Regions from separate parts of the Shewanella sp. ZOR0012 genome, predicted to be linked through region 1. Evidence: predicted binding sites of a transcription regulator. Region 1 holds the regulator's gene; the other holds the start of a gene.

Region 1 (8,119 bases):
AGATTCTTTTTTACCTTAAATGCCGCCCACCATCGACATTGTGGCTACGCCCAGTGACATAGCGGCTCGCCAATAGATAATCCACCAAGGCGATAATCTCTTGATTTCCAGCTTCTTTGGGCAAAATGGCCTTGGCTAAGGTCTTTTGCCGATAGGCTTCATCATCACTTGGATTAAAAAGGATCATCGCCGGAGCAATCGCATTCACTTTGACCTCGGGCGCTAATTTAGCCGCAAAAGATAAGGTTAAATTATCTAGCGCTGCTTTACTGGCCGCATAAGCCATGTGCTTGGCACTGCCCTTTTCGGCCACATAGTCAGTGAAATGGATAATATCGCTGGCGCCAATCTCGCCCTCGGCTCCCGCTTGTAGCTGCGGGGCTAACGCCAAGTTCATTTGATAGGGTACGCTCACATGCACCTGCATCATGCGCTGCATCACCTCATGGGGGGCAAGGCTTGGGCTGTTGTCTGGCAGCCAGTCAGAGGCATTATGGATAATGGCGCGGATTTTGGGGTATTGGCTCAATTGCTCAATCAGGGTTTGGAGCTGCGCATTATCGTAAAAGTCGCATTGGATTAAGGTCGCGCCCAAAGACTGCAACTCATCGATGCTGGGATAATGGCTGCGATAGGTGCCAATCACCTTGTGCCCTTGGGCGAGCAAGTGTTTCGCGAGGGCGTAACCAATACGTTTACCCACGCCAGTGATAATAATGGGAGCTGTCATATCCATCCTGTTATTTGCCAAGCACTGATTAAAAGCAAACGCATTTGGCAGATTGTTAATCGCACAATCACGTAATCACACAATCACGTCACTCATCGCAATAGCTTAATGCCTCTAGCCAAGAGTGTATAACAATTAAAACCGAAAACATGTCGATCTAAATGCCTGACAACTGCGTATACTCAGGGACACACAGTAAGAGGTAGACCTAATGGAACTGCGGATTTTTTTCGATGGCAATTGCCCATTATGTAGCGCCGAAATGCGTCAACTCAAAGCGCGCGATCCCGATGACAGAATTGAACTGGTGGATCTTAATGCTGACAATTTCAGCTCAAGATTCAGCTATATCGATAAAGACTACGCCAATACCATTCTCCATGGCGAAACCGCCTCCGGCCAAGTGCTGCTCGGGCTCGATGTCACTTGCAAAGCATGGGCGCTCACAGGCACTCGCCCTTGGGTACAAGTGCTACGCTTACCGCTTATCAAACCTATTGCGGATTGGTGCTACCTGAGATTCGCCAAGCACAGATACCGTATTTCCTATCTACTGACGGGTAAAGCTCGCTGTGACAGCCAATGCCAACTGCCTAAATAGCGAGACTCAAGATTAAGAACCCCTGTTTAGAGAACAAAGTTTAAAGCATAAAAAAACGGAGCCATTCGGCTCCGTTTTCTCATAATTCAGAAGAATTACTTAACGAAATCAACGCCTAGTTTGATATCGCCTTTCAGCGTATCTAACATAGAATCACGGGCGTTAGCTTCGAATGCGCTCACTTCACCGTAAGGCAGTACTTTTTCGATACCGTTTTTGCCTAACAATACTGGTTGAGCGAAGAATTCAGCGTGCTCGCTGCCGCCGTCAACGTAAGCACATTCAACGATGTTAGCTTCGCCTTGCAGACCACGAACCAGAGACATACCGAAACGGCATGCCGCTTGACCCATAGACAGCGTCGCGCTGCCGCCACCGGCTTTAGCTTCAACCACTTCAGTACCCGCGTTTTGGATACGTTTAGTTAAAGAAGCGACTTCTTCATCAGAGAAAGTCACGCCTTCAACTTGAGACAGTAATGGCAGAATAGTCACGCCACTGTGGCCGCCGATCACGTTGATTTTAACGTCAGCAACGTTTAAGCCTTTTAATTCAGCGATGAAAGTCTCAGAACGGATAACGTCCAGAGTGGTCACGCCGAATAAACGGTTCTTATCGTAAACACCTGCTTTTTTCAGCACTTCAGCAGCAATAGCAACTGTAGTGTTTACTGGGTTAGTGATAATACCCACGAGCGCTTTAGGGCAAGTAACAGCCACTTTCTCGATCAGGTTGCGAACGATACCTGCGTTGATATTGAACAGATCTGAACGATCCATACCAGGCTTACGTGCAACACCAGCAGAGATAAGCACAACGTCAGCACCCACGAGGGCAGGCGTTGGATCTTCACCAGCAAAACCTTTGATTTCAACCGCAGTTGGGATATGGCTCAAGTCAACCGCAACACCCGGAGTTACCGGTGCGATATCGTATAGAGACAGTTGAGAACCCGCAGGTAATTGAGTTTTTAACAGTAGGGCAAGAGCCTGGCCGATACCACCAGCAGCACCAAGTACAGCAACTTTCATAGTTATCTCCGTTATTTCTCGGATATGTGTGACATGGATCTAATTTGCGTTGGCGTCACATTACTGGAATGTCACGCTAATTTCAATTATCCCTTAGTCGTTGATTCAAAGATTTACTAAAACAGCGCGTTGCAATGTTGAATATTTACTCTAGTTCAACAAATACATTTATAAATGAATTAGCATAAATTGAGTTAATTGCATTTTTATTCAGTCATTATGGTTATTTGTTGACAGTTTAACCAAAACTATTCAGAATAAGCCTGTTTTTTTGAATAAAGAATAAGACTATGCAAACGACCAAGAATCAGGATGACCTTGTTAGAATTTTTAAGGCGATTTTAAAAGAGGAGCGCTTTGGCTCCCAGAGTGAAATCGTCACCGCCTTGCAAGCAGAAGGCTTTACTAATATAAACCAATCTAAAGTGTCTCGTATGCTCAGCAAGTTCGGTGCAGTGCGCACTCGCAACGCTAAGCAAGAGATGGTTTATTGCTTACCTGCCGAATTAGGCGTGCCCACTGCGGGCAGCCCGTTAAAGAATTTAGTACTCGATGTTGACCATAACCAAGCGATGATTGTTGTCCGCACTAGCCCAGGCGCCGCACAATTAATTGCTCGTTTGTTAGACTCCATCGGTAAACCTGAAGGGATTTTGGGAACCATTGCGGGTGACGATACGATCTTTATTTGTCCATCTAGCATTCAAGATATCGCCGATACCTTGGAAACCATCAAATCTTTATTCAACTACGCAGAATAAAAAAACAGGTCAGCTTGCTGACCTGTTCTATTTCCACTGTACGCTTTTCAGTCCAGGATTACCCTAATTTCAGGGCTTGTGTCCCGCTTACGTTACAGTATTTAGCCGAAACTCCTCAGCCTTAGTAAGCCACACTGATCCTTTGATTGGGATGCGCCGCTTTTTCTGCTTCATCGAGCATGGCTTTGGCGTAATCACTCACCGAAATCCGGCTACGGCCATTTGCATCGGTAAAGAAGCTATCGCCACCTAAACGGTAAGAGCCTTCGCTTGCACCAGGGTAGATCTCTGCCGCTGGGCTGACAAAAGTCCAGTTAACAGTGGTGTTGGCGGCGCGAAATGCCTTTAATGCTTCACCTTGAGCCAGAGCTTCATCCTTATAAGCGGGCGGGAAATCTGGGCTTGAAACCAAGGTTACTCCCGGTGCCACTTCTAGACTACCAGCCCCACCGACCCACAATAAACGTGGCACTTTAGCCTGTGGCAATACGGCTAATAGATTATTAACGGTTTTCGCCACTAAGCCGTGATTCTGCTCGGCGCGGCCGCCCACTGAAGCAATTAACACATCCACGCCTGCAAAGGTTTCAGCGGTTAATGGCTGAGTCAGGTCAACACTACGCACTTCTGCCGCCGTTTCACCAAGCTTGCTTGGGTCACGCACTAAGGCAACGACGTCATGACCACGGCTTAAGGCTTCATTTAAAATGGTTCCGCCAATCCAACCTGATGCACCTAATACTGCAATTTTCATTTGATAAGTCTCACTGCTGATTTAAATTGAGACCAGTTTACTTGCGATACTTAGCGTGATAAATATCGATAAATGAGCAGGATTGTTTCAGATTGAGATACTAATGGGTGTAATTATATATGGATAAAATCGCCGCCATGCGTAGCTTTATCGAAGTGGCCAACTGTGGCAGCTTTACTAAGGCCGCAGAACACCTCGACCTCAGTCGTTTACAGGTTTCTCGCCATATTCAAGAAATTGAGCAGTGGCTCAGTTTACGCCTGCTACACCGCACCACCCGCAGCGTTAGCCTGACCTTACAGGGTGAAGAAGCCCTGCAATATTGTCAGCGGGTGCTGAGCGAAGTCGCCGCAATGGAAAGCCGCGCCCATAGTCATAACACTGAATTAGTCGGCAGTATTCGTATTGCCACGCCTGTCGGACTTGGGCAGCACAGTCTGTTTGATGTGGTCGATCGCTTTATAAAATTGCATCCTAAGGTCAATATTCAGCTGTTAATGTCGGACAGTTTTGCTCAATTAGTGGATGAGCGGGTGGACGTGGCACTGCGCTATACCGAGCAGCCCGATGAGAATTTAATTGCCCGTAAATTGATGAGCATAGATGCTGTGCTGTGCGCCGCGCCCAGTTACTTGGCTCAAGCCGAGCCGTTAACCGTCCCTAACGATCTGCTCAGCCATAATTGCCTTATCCATAGTTCGCAGCAACATTGGCAGCTACTCAAGGAGCAACAGAGTGAGCTGATAAAACCTATGGGGAATCTGATGGCCAATGAAATGGGAGTGCTGGTCAGCGCCGCGTTGCGCGGGCATGGCATTGCCTACTTGCCCTGTGACTTAGCTAATCAATATCTGGCCAGCGGTCAACTGCAAGAAGTGCTCCCCGAATACACGGCACCAGGCCAAACCCTCTGGGCCGTGTACTTATCTCGCAGCTACCAACAAGCGCTAGTGCGCGCCTTTATCGATTTTACCGCTCAGCAATGGCAGCTCGATATCAATAAGTGGACAGCGGCGAGTTAAGCCCACAAACAAAAACGCACTGAGGCTTTAAGGCTCAGTGCGTTTAGTCGTGATTTGCTAAGGGTTAATTATCGAATTGCATCAAAAAATCTAAGCTTGGGGCGAAAAACGACGAGCCAGTTAACGCACTGGTGAAGTGCATCAAGTGATCGTGATTACCCGCACCATCACCAAACACCATGCTATGGAGCATCTTCTCGAAGTGATCCGGCGTGCGGCAGGTTGAAATAAACATCAGGCCTTGTTCTTTGAGCGAGCCGTAAGGCATGCTCTGGCGCAAAATCTCGATGGACTTGCCGTTTTCATCCTTGAGGTTTACCCGCTTGATATGGCTGGTTAATGGCTTATCTTCCGACTCGTATTCGATGTTGTCTTGCTTGGTACGACCGATAATATCTTCTTGCTTTTTAAGCGGTAATCTATGCCACTTACTCAAGTTGTGGGCGTACTTTTGTACGTGAATATAGCTGCCGCCCTTAAATTCAGGGTCTTCATCCCCAACCAAGGCGACCTCTTGGCGATGACGCCCTTTCGGGTTTTCGGTGCCATCGACAAAGCCCGTTAAGTCGCGACTATCCATAAATCTAAAGCCGCGCTCTTCTTCCACTAGCTCGACTAAGTCTTCGAACATTTGGCTGATTTCGTTGGCGACTAAATGCAAAATGTCGTAACGATCGCAACGAAGATGCACAAACAGATCGTATTCGATAGCAGGCGCCTCGCGGTTACCCGCCTGCATCGCCGGGAAAGGCTTAAGCATTTCGGGGCGAGCATCGGGATAGAGACTGTCCCAATAGTTGGCGCCTATGGCCACAAAACCATTGAATGCACTGTCGGAATACTGATCCGTCAACTCATAAATATACTGCGCAACGTTGGCAATACAGGGACGCAATTGCGATTCAACGTTATCGTTGTCGCTCGCATTAAACATCAAATAGACGCTATGTAAGTTTCCCTCTGCACACACACCTAACTGTTCACGCGGCATATTTTGAATATCCATCTGGTTATCACCCTGTTGTCGATTCATTTTCGGCAATATTATCCGCAACTTTACCTGAAAATGACATTAAGTAACGCACAGTTTGTCCGTCTTTGTGATGTAAAGGCCTTTTGAGGCTGAAATATAAAAATTGACGAGGCCATTACGCCTCGTCAATTTTGTCTATTCTGCATTCGCTTCAGTAGAGCAAAACGAGTGATGCGTTAATATCCTGCGGCATAACCATCCTTTCGGCTTTCTGATGCACCGCGGTAAACGCCCGTTTCAGCATTAAAGCCAATGGCTTGATAACCACCGAAATCACCGAGAACATCGCGAAGCACATGGCCTTTCTTCATCAGCTCACGGCGAGTTTCGACGGGGAAGCCTGATTCAAGGCTCACATAGCCACCGTCATTCATTATCTCCCCCGTAGGCTCAGTCGAACCTGAGTGTAAAATTCTGGGGGCATCACCCGCTTCTTGCAAGTTCATTTTAAAATCAATCAGATTGATAATAATCTGCGCATGCATTTGCGGCTGTGTTGCACCGCCCATCACCCCAAAACTGAGCCAAGGTTTACCGTCTTTGGTCACAAAGGCGGGAATAATGGTATGGAAGGGCCGCTTACCCGGCGCATAGGTGTTAAATCGACCTTCGGTGAGATCGAACATCTGCCCGCGATCTTGCAGCACAAAGCCGAGATCCGGCGGCGTCATACCTGAGCCCATGCCGCGGTAGTTACTCTGGATCAGCGACACCATGTTGCCGTCTTTATCCGCGGTAGTGAGATACACAGTATCCCCATGTTGCAGCGCAGGATTGCCCGCATCGACACTCTTAGCCGCCTTGTTTAAATCAATTAACTTGGCGCGATCGTAATTATATTGCTGCGAGATCAACTCTTTTACAGGCACTTTGTTAAAGGCCATATCGGCATAAAATTTCGCGCGATCGGCAAAGGCGAGTTTTTTCGCCTCTACAAATAAGTGCACATATTCGGGACTATTAAAGCCCATGGCGGCGACATCGAAGGGCTCCATGGTTTTTAAGATCTGTAGTGCAGCAATCCCCTGCCCGTTGGGCGGCAATTCCCACACATCGTAGCCACGGTAGTTCGCCGATACGGGTTCAACCCAGTCGCTAGTATGGCTGGCTAGGTCTTCATAACTTAAATAGCCACCTTGAGCCTTAATGTATTTATCTATGCTCTTGGCAATGTCGCCCTTATAGAATGCGTCGCGACCGCCCTTGGCAATTTTCTCGTAGGTGTTTGCTAATGCAGGATTTTTAAAGATCTCCCCTACCGCAGGCATTTTGCCATTGGGCATATAGGTTTCTTTAAAACCGGGGAATTGAGCGAGCTTTTTACCGCTGCCCTCAAGGTAATAGGCAATCAACTCGGAGACAGGGAAACCTTCGCGGGCATAACGAATCGCTGGCGCTAAATTATCGGCCATTGGTAACTTGCCGAACTTATCGTGCAGTTCGAACCATCCATCCACCGCACCAGGAACCGATACGGGTAGCGGCCCCAAAGGGGGCAAGTAGTCTAATCCGAGGGATTTTAGCTTCTCTAGCGTTAAGGATTTGGGGCTGCGACCGGAGGCATTAAGGCCATAGAGCTTTTTATCTTTAGCACTCCAGACAATGGCAAATAAATCACCACCAACACCCGAGCCAGTCGGCTCGACTAAGCCCAGCATGGCATTCGCTGCAATGGCTGCATCCACAGCGCTGCCGCCCTGTTTTAATACATCAATCGCGACCTGTGTCGCCAGCGGTTGACTGGTCGCCGCCATTCCGTGGGTGGCATACACTTCTGAGCGCGTCGCAAAGGCTTTACCCGTGATCCTATCCATGGCTAACACTCCCGATGACGACATTGCTGTCGCCACTGTGACTAAGGTACAAATTGATTTTATTGTTTTTATCATAATTCCTCCCACTCTGGAGGAATTAAGGTAACAAGGAAGGCTGAAAATATCAGCAATCTAGGTGTTTTTTACCCAAGTTAAACGTAAGCAAAAATGTCATGCTTTCTGCTGAGACACTGGCATATCGAGTGCGGCCTAGGCATTAAGACTCAAATAGCACTAGGGAATGTGGCTCAGTATTTAAGCCCACTCGCTGACCAACATTGAACTGCATAATTTGGCTACGTACTTCGACATAATGGGCGTGGGATGCCGCCTCGACTTTTACCCAATAATGACAAAATGCGCCGAGGAAGCG
Region 2 (8,119 bases), 3.1 Mb from region 1:
TAATCAAAACTGTCTGTTCGTGTATGAGTTGAGTGTATAAGTGAGTACAAAAAAGGGGAGTCAGTTAAATCTGACTCCCCTTGATATTTTAGGTGATGTTGCGCTTAGAACAGCAGGTGAGCCACGCCGGCAATTACTGGCAGAGTCACTAAGGTACGCAGTACGAACACGACAAATAGCTCAACAAAATTCACTGGGATCTTACTGCCAATCAGCAGTGCGCCCACTTCGCTCATGTAAATCAGCTGGGTTACGGATAACGCGGCAATCACAAAGCGGGTCATATCCGATTCGATAGAGCTGGCTAAAATCGACGGAATAAACATATCGGCAAAGCCAACAACGATGGTTTTAGAGGCTTCGGTGGCTTCAGGGATATGCAGCAGTTCCAGTAACGGAATAAACGGCATACCTAAGTAATTGAAGATGGACGTATGCTCGGCGATGATCAGCGCCGTGGTACCAATGGCCATTACTACAGGGAGAATGCCAAATATCATATCGATAACGTTTTTAATACCTTCATTTAAGACGGCTTTGATACCACCAGCACTGGCCGCTTTCTCGAGCGCTTTATCAAAGCCCCAAGAGAGTGCGCCGTGTCCTGCGGGGATCATCTCATCATCAGGTTGACGTGGCGTATCGTCGATATAGTTATCTTTTTTCCACGACAGTGGCGGCAGCTTAGGCACAATCACGGCGGCCGCAAAACCCGCTAAACACACGGTCAGGTAGAAGGGCACAAACATATGCTCTAACTTTACCTGTGAGATCACTACTAAGCTGAAGGTAATTGACACCGCCGAGAAGGTGGTACCGATAACCGCGGCTTCCCTTTGGGTGTAAAAACGCGCTTCGTATTGCTTGCTGGTCAGCAGGATCCCAACGCTACCATCACCTAACCAAGAGGCCATACAGTCGATGGCGCTGCGACCTGGCAGGTTAAACACGGGGCGCATCACTTTGGTCAGCAGGGTGCCAAATAGCTCTAATAGACCGAAGTTTAATAGCAGTGGCAGCAACATACCGGCGAAGATAAACACCGAGAAGAGTACCGGTAACAAATCGTTCAGTACTAAGGCGCCAGTGCTTGAAGAGTTAATCGCTTCGGGGCCAATGCCAAAGTAGGTCAGCACGATAAAGACAGCGCCAACGACACGGGTGGTAAGCCACAGCGGGCTGATATTGAGTAAACCATTGAGGAAGTGATTGTTCAGCACAAACTTAGGTTTGAGTAACTTTGTCAGCACAGAGGCAAAGGCCATGGCGACAACAATCACAGTCACGATTAAGGTTAATACATCGCTTAACACGCTTTGCAGTGCTTTAGAGATGATTGCGATGGGAATAGTTATCGCATCGTTATAGCTGATAGGGGTCATAAACAGCAGCAGACCGATCAGCGAAGGGACGATAAAGGTGAGTATCGTCTTAATGTTGCGGTTTTTATGTTCAGTAGCCAATGGTGTACACCTTAAAGTACGAGTCGCACAAATAAACTTGAATAAATGCTCTCTCAAAACCGCATTCTTTGCTGGGGTGAGGTGCATTTTAATTCAACTCAAAATCGAGAAGGGGGAAGATTACTCGCTTAGCGCCGCTATGTAAAACGATTCGGAAATTTGTTTGAGATAAGCAGCAAAATAGCATAGTTATTTGGGCGATTTCTAATGGATGATTTTTGATGTTGCCTACTTTTTTAGTTGTTTAAATTTAATTTAATCATGGCGTTACGTCATGCTGTTGCGGGTTGTTTATCGGGTTGTTTTATTCTTGAGGATGTTCACTTCTTGGCGATGTTTTGTTGAAAACTTTCCCAGTGGATCTTCACTAAATACGCTTTTAGATGATTTTTTACCCATTAATGGTAAAAGGGCTTCAAACGTCGCGGACCCAATGTGAGCGGGATAACAGTAGCTGTAACGGTGAGGTTGTCTTCTGTAACAAAATAGAGTGAGCTGAATTGTTTGTGAGTATTTATTCAGTTTTGACTGCAGATTTGCATATGTTTTATTGAATAATGACTTAGCACGGGATTTTCATATGATGACTAAAAAATCGTTAATAGTGATGAAATAAAATTTTACGCTAAAGAGGATTCGTGCCGCTTTAATTCTTTTTAATTCCATGTAAGTTAGTACTACTTTGGTTTGGCTAAATTATCCATGACTGTTATAAAAATGAATATGGCAACAAGGGGCTCGGCACTTGCCACTAAGTTTGGTTTTCTTGGTATTTTTGGATTGATGCTGGGGATCTGTGTGGCGGTATTCGGATTTGATTATTCTGAAACACGCTCCTTCAATTTTTTAAATCATACACTGAGTGAATTGGGAACCTATGGCCATTCTAGCTTTGCCGTGGTGCTCAATGGCGGTTTATTTTTTGGCAGTTTAAGCGTTGTTTTTTATTGTCTTTCCTCCCTACAGACTGTAAGCGGGTTTTGGGGATATCCTTTCTTTTGCGCTCTAGCACTGACGTTTTTAGCCTTAGCCTGTGTTGGGCTATTTCCAGTCAATGTGTATCACTTGCATATCCTCGCACTTAAATGGTTTTTCTACTTTGGCAGCTTAAGTGCAATTTGTTATCTACTATGGGTGGGATTCGGCTCGCAGCACCGTCAGCGCTTGACGATATTATTAGCGCTGTTGGTATTGCTCAGTATGATGACTTTTCTCTATGTGCCGCTGTTAGCATTGGGCTTAACGGAAGGAGACAGACCTTTCTATCAAGAAATGGTACTGCAATTGCCAAGGCCCGATTTATGGTGGCCTGCATTGCTGGAATGGATTGGGCTTGGGAGTCTATTAAGTTGGACGGTGGCGCTGCTATTAACGCCACCATCATGTATCCCCACATTGACCCAGCAGCAAACGCTTGAGTGAAGTAGGCTATGTCTTTTATCTGACCAAGGATTTTAGCCCTGCTTCGCCAAACCAGTAGCCATTACAGTGCTCATCGCTAAGAGGAAACTGAGCGTCCGTTGCCTTGCTAGTTAACGCCTCGACCAGCGCATCGGCTTTAGTGATACAGGCTACGCTGCTGGGCGAAACCCGAAACACATCTACGCCAACCTTTATCATTTCATTGATTTTGCTGCGTAAATCGACACAGCTGGCCGACTGGGTTTGAATGCCATTTAACCTCAGTAAAGGTTGCGCCTCTTGCGTCTGCGCTAGTAAACCCTTGCTGTATTGGCGGCAAACGGTTTCGCAGCTGTCCTTCGACAAATGTCGATGCCTAGCGGTAAAGCAACGCGCCGAGTGGGCGAGCGGCAAGTAGCCATGGCCGAGCACTTCAACTTCGAATGCGGGCCTGTGCGCGACCACTTGGCTCAGCCAAGCCTTTGACAGTTCTACTGGCATCACAAAGCGCTGCATACCAAAGCGCTGCAAAATATCTAGACTAGCGCGATTATAGTTGTTGATGCTGGCGCCGCAGACAAAGGGCAGCTTGTGCTCATTGGCGAGATACACGGCCGCCATGTCGTTGGCCTCGATGCTAAATTCGCCATTATCGACTTGACGTTTAAGCTCTGTGTATTCCGAGGGCGCTTCGATAAGGGCGAGCGTTGACAGCACCACCTCTTTACCCGCAGATTTCAGCATTTTGGCCAGTTCGAGATAGTCACCAAATTTGAGTTCGCGTCGACGGCTACAGACGGCTTCACCCAAATAAACTAACGGGATCTGACTATTGGCCACCTGCTGGTAAAAGTCGATGACCTGTTGTTTTTCCCAGCAATAGAGCAGTGGGCCGAGGGAAATTTTCATAATCGTTTCTTCTTCGTGGTTATCGCTAGGGCTACTGCCAGTCACGCTCGTAGGCGCCTAAGGTGGTAATTTGGCCTTCGGAGACTTTAGCAAGGGCTTGCTCCCAATGGGCCTGAGTCTGGAATTTATCTGGCTGATGAAGATAGGTATCAATCGCTTGGCGCCAAACCTTAGTCACCTGTTCTACATAGGCAGGGCTGCGCTGACGCCCTTCAATCTTGAGTGACACTATGCCCGCCTTGGCAAGCTCAGGCAGCAAGCTAAGGGTATTTAAGCTGGTGGGAGACTCGAGCAGATATTGCGGTTTATCATCGTCTTGGGTGAGATAACGGCCTTTACAGACCACGGGGTAGCCCATTTGTTCATCGAGCCCTGATTTATCAATTAAGACCTCGTTGAGGCGGGTCAATCTGTCTTTGCCCTGTTCCTGCCAGCGCACGTGTTTCGCTGGCGAGCAAGAGCCACCAGTGTTTGGTGATTGACCGGTAACATAGGAGGATAAGTGGCAGCGGCCTTCGGCCATAATGCACAGACTGCCAAAGGCAAAGACCTCTAAATCGACAGGGCTGACCTTGGCGAGGTCGCGTACTTGTTTCATCGACAGCACTCTGGGTAATACCACCCGCGCGATATTAAAAGCCTCTTTATAAAAACTCAGTGCGCCCAAGTTGGTGGCGCTGGCCTGTACCGATAAATGCAGCGGAATATGCGGATATTGCCTGTGGGCATAGTCGAGCAGCGACAGATCGGCAACGATTAAGGCATCAACGCCAATACTGGCCGCCAAGTCGATAGCTTGATACCAACGGTGCTCCTCATTCGGCTTAGGAAAGGTATTTAAGGTGAGGAAGATTTTCTTGCCCCGCTGATGGGTGAGCTCGGCGGCTTCCTGTAATTTTGCAGGGGTGAAGTTTAAGCCCGCGAATGAACGTGCATTGGTATCATCCTTTAACCCAAGGTAGACAGCATCGGCTCCGGCCTGCAGCGCCGACTTTAGCGAGGCCAGGTTTCCTGCTGGACACAACAACTCCATAATGGTGCTCCCGATAAAATAACAGGGGCAGAGTGTAGGGAAGATTGAATGGCGGTGAATTGATTTAAAACAGGTTTAAGATCATAAAATCTCGGTAAACTGGGAGATATAGTGTTTTTTATCCTTAGGTAACTGCTTATGTCCGCTGTTTTTTCAGCTAATCTTGCTAAACAATTGTTAGAACTCACCCCAAAACTGATCCGTTTGCCACTCTCTAAAGTGCCCTTTAGCCTCAAGGCTAAGGTGCTAAGCCAACTACTAACACAGCTGCTGGCGTCGCAGGCTGAAGATGGCGAGTTAGATTTTTTGGCAGGTAAGTGGGTTGCGATTCGAGTTGAAGATCTAAATCTGCATTTTGAAGTGAGTTTCGATGGCCGTTGGCAGGTGCGTGAACTGACCGATGCCCAAGTGACGTTTAGTGCCAAGTCTGCGGAATTATTGTTGGTTGCGGCGGCGAAAGAAGACCCAGATACGCTGTTTTTCCAGCGTAAACTGAGCATTGAAGGCGATACCGAGTTAGGGCTTGAGGTGAAAAACCTGCTGCTGAGTATCGAGTTTGCTAGCTTACCTGCGCCGATCCGCTTAAGCGTTGAAAAGCTGGCCGATGCCATTGTGCGTTTGCAGCTTGAGGCAAAACCGACGGTGATTTTAGCTAAATCCCCAAGCTTAAGCTGATGCGAACGTGGTTGTAATCAACCGATAAACAAAAGCCCCGCTTAGATTGCGGGGCTTTTTGTTAAGTTTGAACGGCTGACGCTCACTCAAATTTTTTGCGTGAGTATGGCAAATTTGACCAACAGCTCATCGTGGGACTCGACGCGGTTAGGGTCTGGGTCAATACAATCAATCGGACAGACGGAGACGCAGGTCGGCTTATCGTAGTGGCCTACGCATTCGGTGCAGCGGTCTGGGTCGATTTCATAGATTTCTTCCCCCATGGTGATGGCCTGATTTGGGCATTCAGGCTCACACATGTCGCAATTGATGCAGCTGTCGTCGATCAGTAATGCCATGCCTTAGCCTGCTTCGTGTGGGTTACGGGTATCCTGACCTTGAGGCAGGTTACGCAGTAAAATGCCGTGGTTCAGATCAACCTCTTTCGGCACGGGCAAGTAAACGGTATGGCCCGAACCTAATCCCGCTTCAACCGCTTCGGCTTTGCGGTTTTCGAGTTGTTCGATGGTGAGGCTGATATTGCCCTGCGGCGTCATTAATTCAACGCTATCGCCGACGGAGAATTTGTTCTTCACTTCGATTTCGGCAAGGCCAGCCAGATTGCGTTTACCGGTTAATTCACCCACAAATTGTTGGGTATCGCTGACCGAGTAGCCATAGTCGTAGTTTTGGTATTCATCATGGACATGGCGACGTAAGAAACCTTCGGTGTAGCCGCGGTGCGCTAAGCCTTCTAGTTGATTCATCAAGCTGCGATCGAAGCTCTTGCCTGAGGCAGCATCGTCGATGGCCTGACGGTATAGCTGTGCGGTACGGGCCACATAGTAGAAAGACTTAGTACGGCCTTCGATCTTCAGCGAGTCGATGCCCATTTTGGCCAAACGCTCAACGTGTTGGATTGCGCGTAAGTCCTTAGAGTTCATGATATAAGTGCCATGCTCATCTTCAAACGCTGGCATATATTCACCGGGGCGATTGGCTTCTTGCAGCAGGAATATTTGGTCGGTCGCAGGACCCGCGCCTAAGGTTGGCGTCTCGATTTGCACCGCATTAGCTTGTGGCGACAGAGCAATGATATCCCCCGAGTCGGTTTGCTGCGCTTCATGCACATCGTATTTCCAACGGCAGGCGTTAGTGCAAGTGCCTTGGTTTGGATCGCGCTTATTGATGTAACCCGACAGCAAACAACGGCCAGAGTAGGCCATACACAGGGCGCCGTGTACAAAAACTTCTAACTCTATGTCGGGGCAGCGTTGGCGGATTTCTTCGATTTCATCTAAGGATAATTCACGGGATAAAATCACCCGTTTAATGCCTTGGGTTTGCCAGAATTTGACCGACGCCCAGTTAATGGCATTCGCTTGCACCGATAAATGCACCACCTGCTCAGGGAAAGCCTCACGCACCATCATGATAAGGCCAGGATCTGACATGATCAGCGCATCGGGCTTCATCGCCACTACTGGCTCCATATCTTTGATATAGGTTTTGAGCTTGGCGTTGTGGGGAGCAATGTTACTCACCACATAAAGCTTTTTACCCAGCGCATGGGCTTCTTCGATACCCGTTGCGAGGTTTTCCATCTTAAAGTCGTTATTACGTACCCTTAGGCTGTATCTCGGCTGACCGGCATATACGGCATCTGCACCATAGGCAAAGGCGTAACGCATGTTTTTCAGCGTCCCAGCGGGAGATAACAACTCTGGTTTAAACATAATGACTCTCGAATTGGTTGGTAGATGGAGGCGCAATGCGCGGGGGCGGCATTTTACACAATCAAAGTAGGCTTATGCAAATTGCTACGTCTAAGATTAGGTATAGTTCGCGTTTTACGAATATACCTACCATTCTTGCTCTGACGATCGTGCTAGACCATGAATCCATTTGTGTGTTTCCATTGATTTTCACCTTTAACTTAATCTGAGATATCAAAACGTAAAATGTTTTGTCGTGAGACTAAATTGATAACAGCGTCATACAAATAATTAACGTCTGATGCTTTTTTCTGCCCATCAAATGATCGTCAACTGATATACTCCAACTATTACCGCTTTATGTTTGCAGATTGATGGGAGCGAAGATGTCTACTGAACATCTACTGTTAGTCGGATTACTTAAAAAATTAAAAGATGATGCCTTAGTATTGCCAACCTTGCCTGAAGTCGCCATGCGGGTGCAAGAAGTGGTGAGCCGCTCAGATGCAAGTCTTAAGCAAGTGGCTGAGGTGATCGGTCAAGATGCGGCCATTTCGGCGCGTATTATTAAAGTGGCCAACAGTGCCTTGTATAGTCGTGGGATTCCCGCCGAGAGTATTAATAGCGCAGTCTCCCGCATTGGCTTAATCCAAATTAAGAGTATTGCGACATCAGTGGCGATGGAGCAGCTATTTATTTCCACCAATGAAATGGTGTGGGAAGTGATGGATGAGGTTTGGCGTACTTCTATCGATGTGACGGCCGCGGCTTGTGCCATATTGCAGATGTACAATAAGCGTCGTCCTAGCCAGTTAAATTTAGACACTTTAACCCTTGCAGGTTTAGTCCATAATATCGGTGCTTTGCCTGTGCTCACCGAGGCGGAGGCCCATCCTGAGTTATTTACCAGTATTGAGCAATTGCGTTCTTTAGTACGTAAAATG

Evidence for each region. The regulator ArgR, encoded in region 1, controls arginine synthesis, uptake and breakdown. The targets are predictions, from matches to a motif close to ANTGAATANNTATTCANT.
Region 2: L976_RS04245 (YjiH family protein) is a predicted target of ArgR. The motif match lies at 1,544-1,561, and genes of this name have one in related genera.

Annotation. Positions count from the first base shown of each region.
Region 1 is NZ_JTLE01000094.1:3,622,964-3,631,082, forward strand. It holds gene folM (dihydromonapterin reductase) at 11-730, opposite strand; gene L976_RS17510 (thiol-disulfide oxidoreductase DCC family protein) at 942-1,331, shown strand; gene mdh (malate dehydrogenase) at 1,427-2,362, opposite strand; gene argR (transcriptional regulator ArgR) at 2,653-3,123, shown strand; gene L976_RS17525 (NAD(P)-dependent oxidoreductase) at 3,245-3,877, opposite strand; gene L976_RS17530 (LysR family transcriptional regulator) at 3,997-4,899, shown strand; gene L976_RS17535 (Dyp-type peroxidase) at 4,964-5,905, opposite strand; gene ggt (gamma-glutamyltransferase) at 6,109-7,821, opposite strand; gene L976_RS17545 (ABC transporter ATP-binding protein) at 7,964-8,119, opposite strand, start outside.
Region 2 is NZ_JTLE01000094.1:551,203-559,321, forward strand. It holds gene L976_RS04245 (YjiH family protein) at 105-1,463, opposite strand; gene L976_RS04250 (DUF998 domain-containing protein) at 2,166-2,885, shown strand; gene L976_RS04255 (U32 family peptidase) at 2,901-3,773, opposite strand; gene ubiU (ubiquinone anaerobic biosynthesis protein UbiU) at 3,805-4,806, opposite strand; gene ubiT (ubiquinone anaerobic biosynthesis accessory factor UbiT) at 4,945-5,481, shown strand; gene L976_RS22225 (YfhL family 4Fe-4S dicluster ferredoxin) at 5,568-5,819, opposite strand; gene trhP (prephenate-dependent tRNA uridine(34) hydroxylase TrhP) at 5,823-7,196, opposite strand; gene L976_RS04280 (HDOD domain-containing protein) at 7,562-8,119, shown strand, end outside.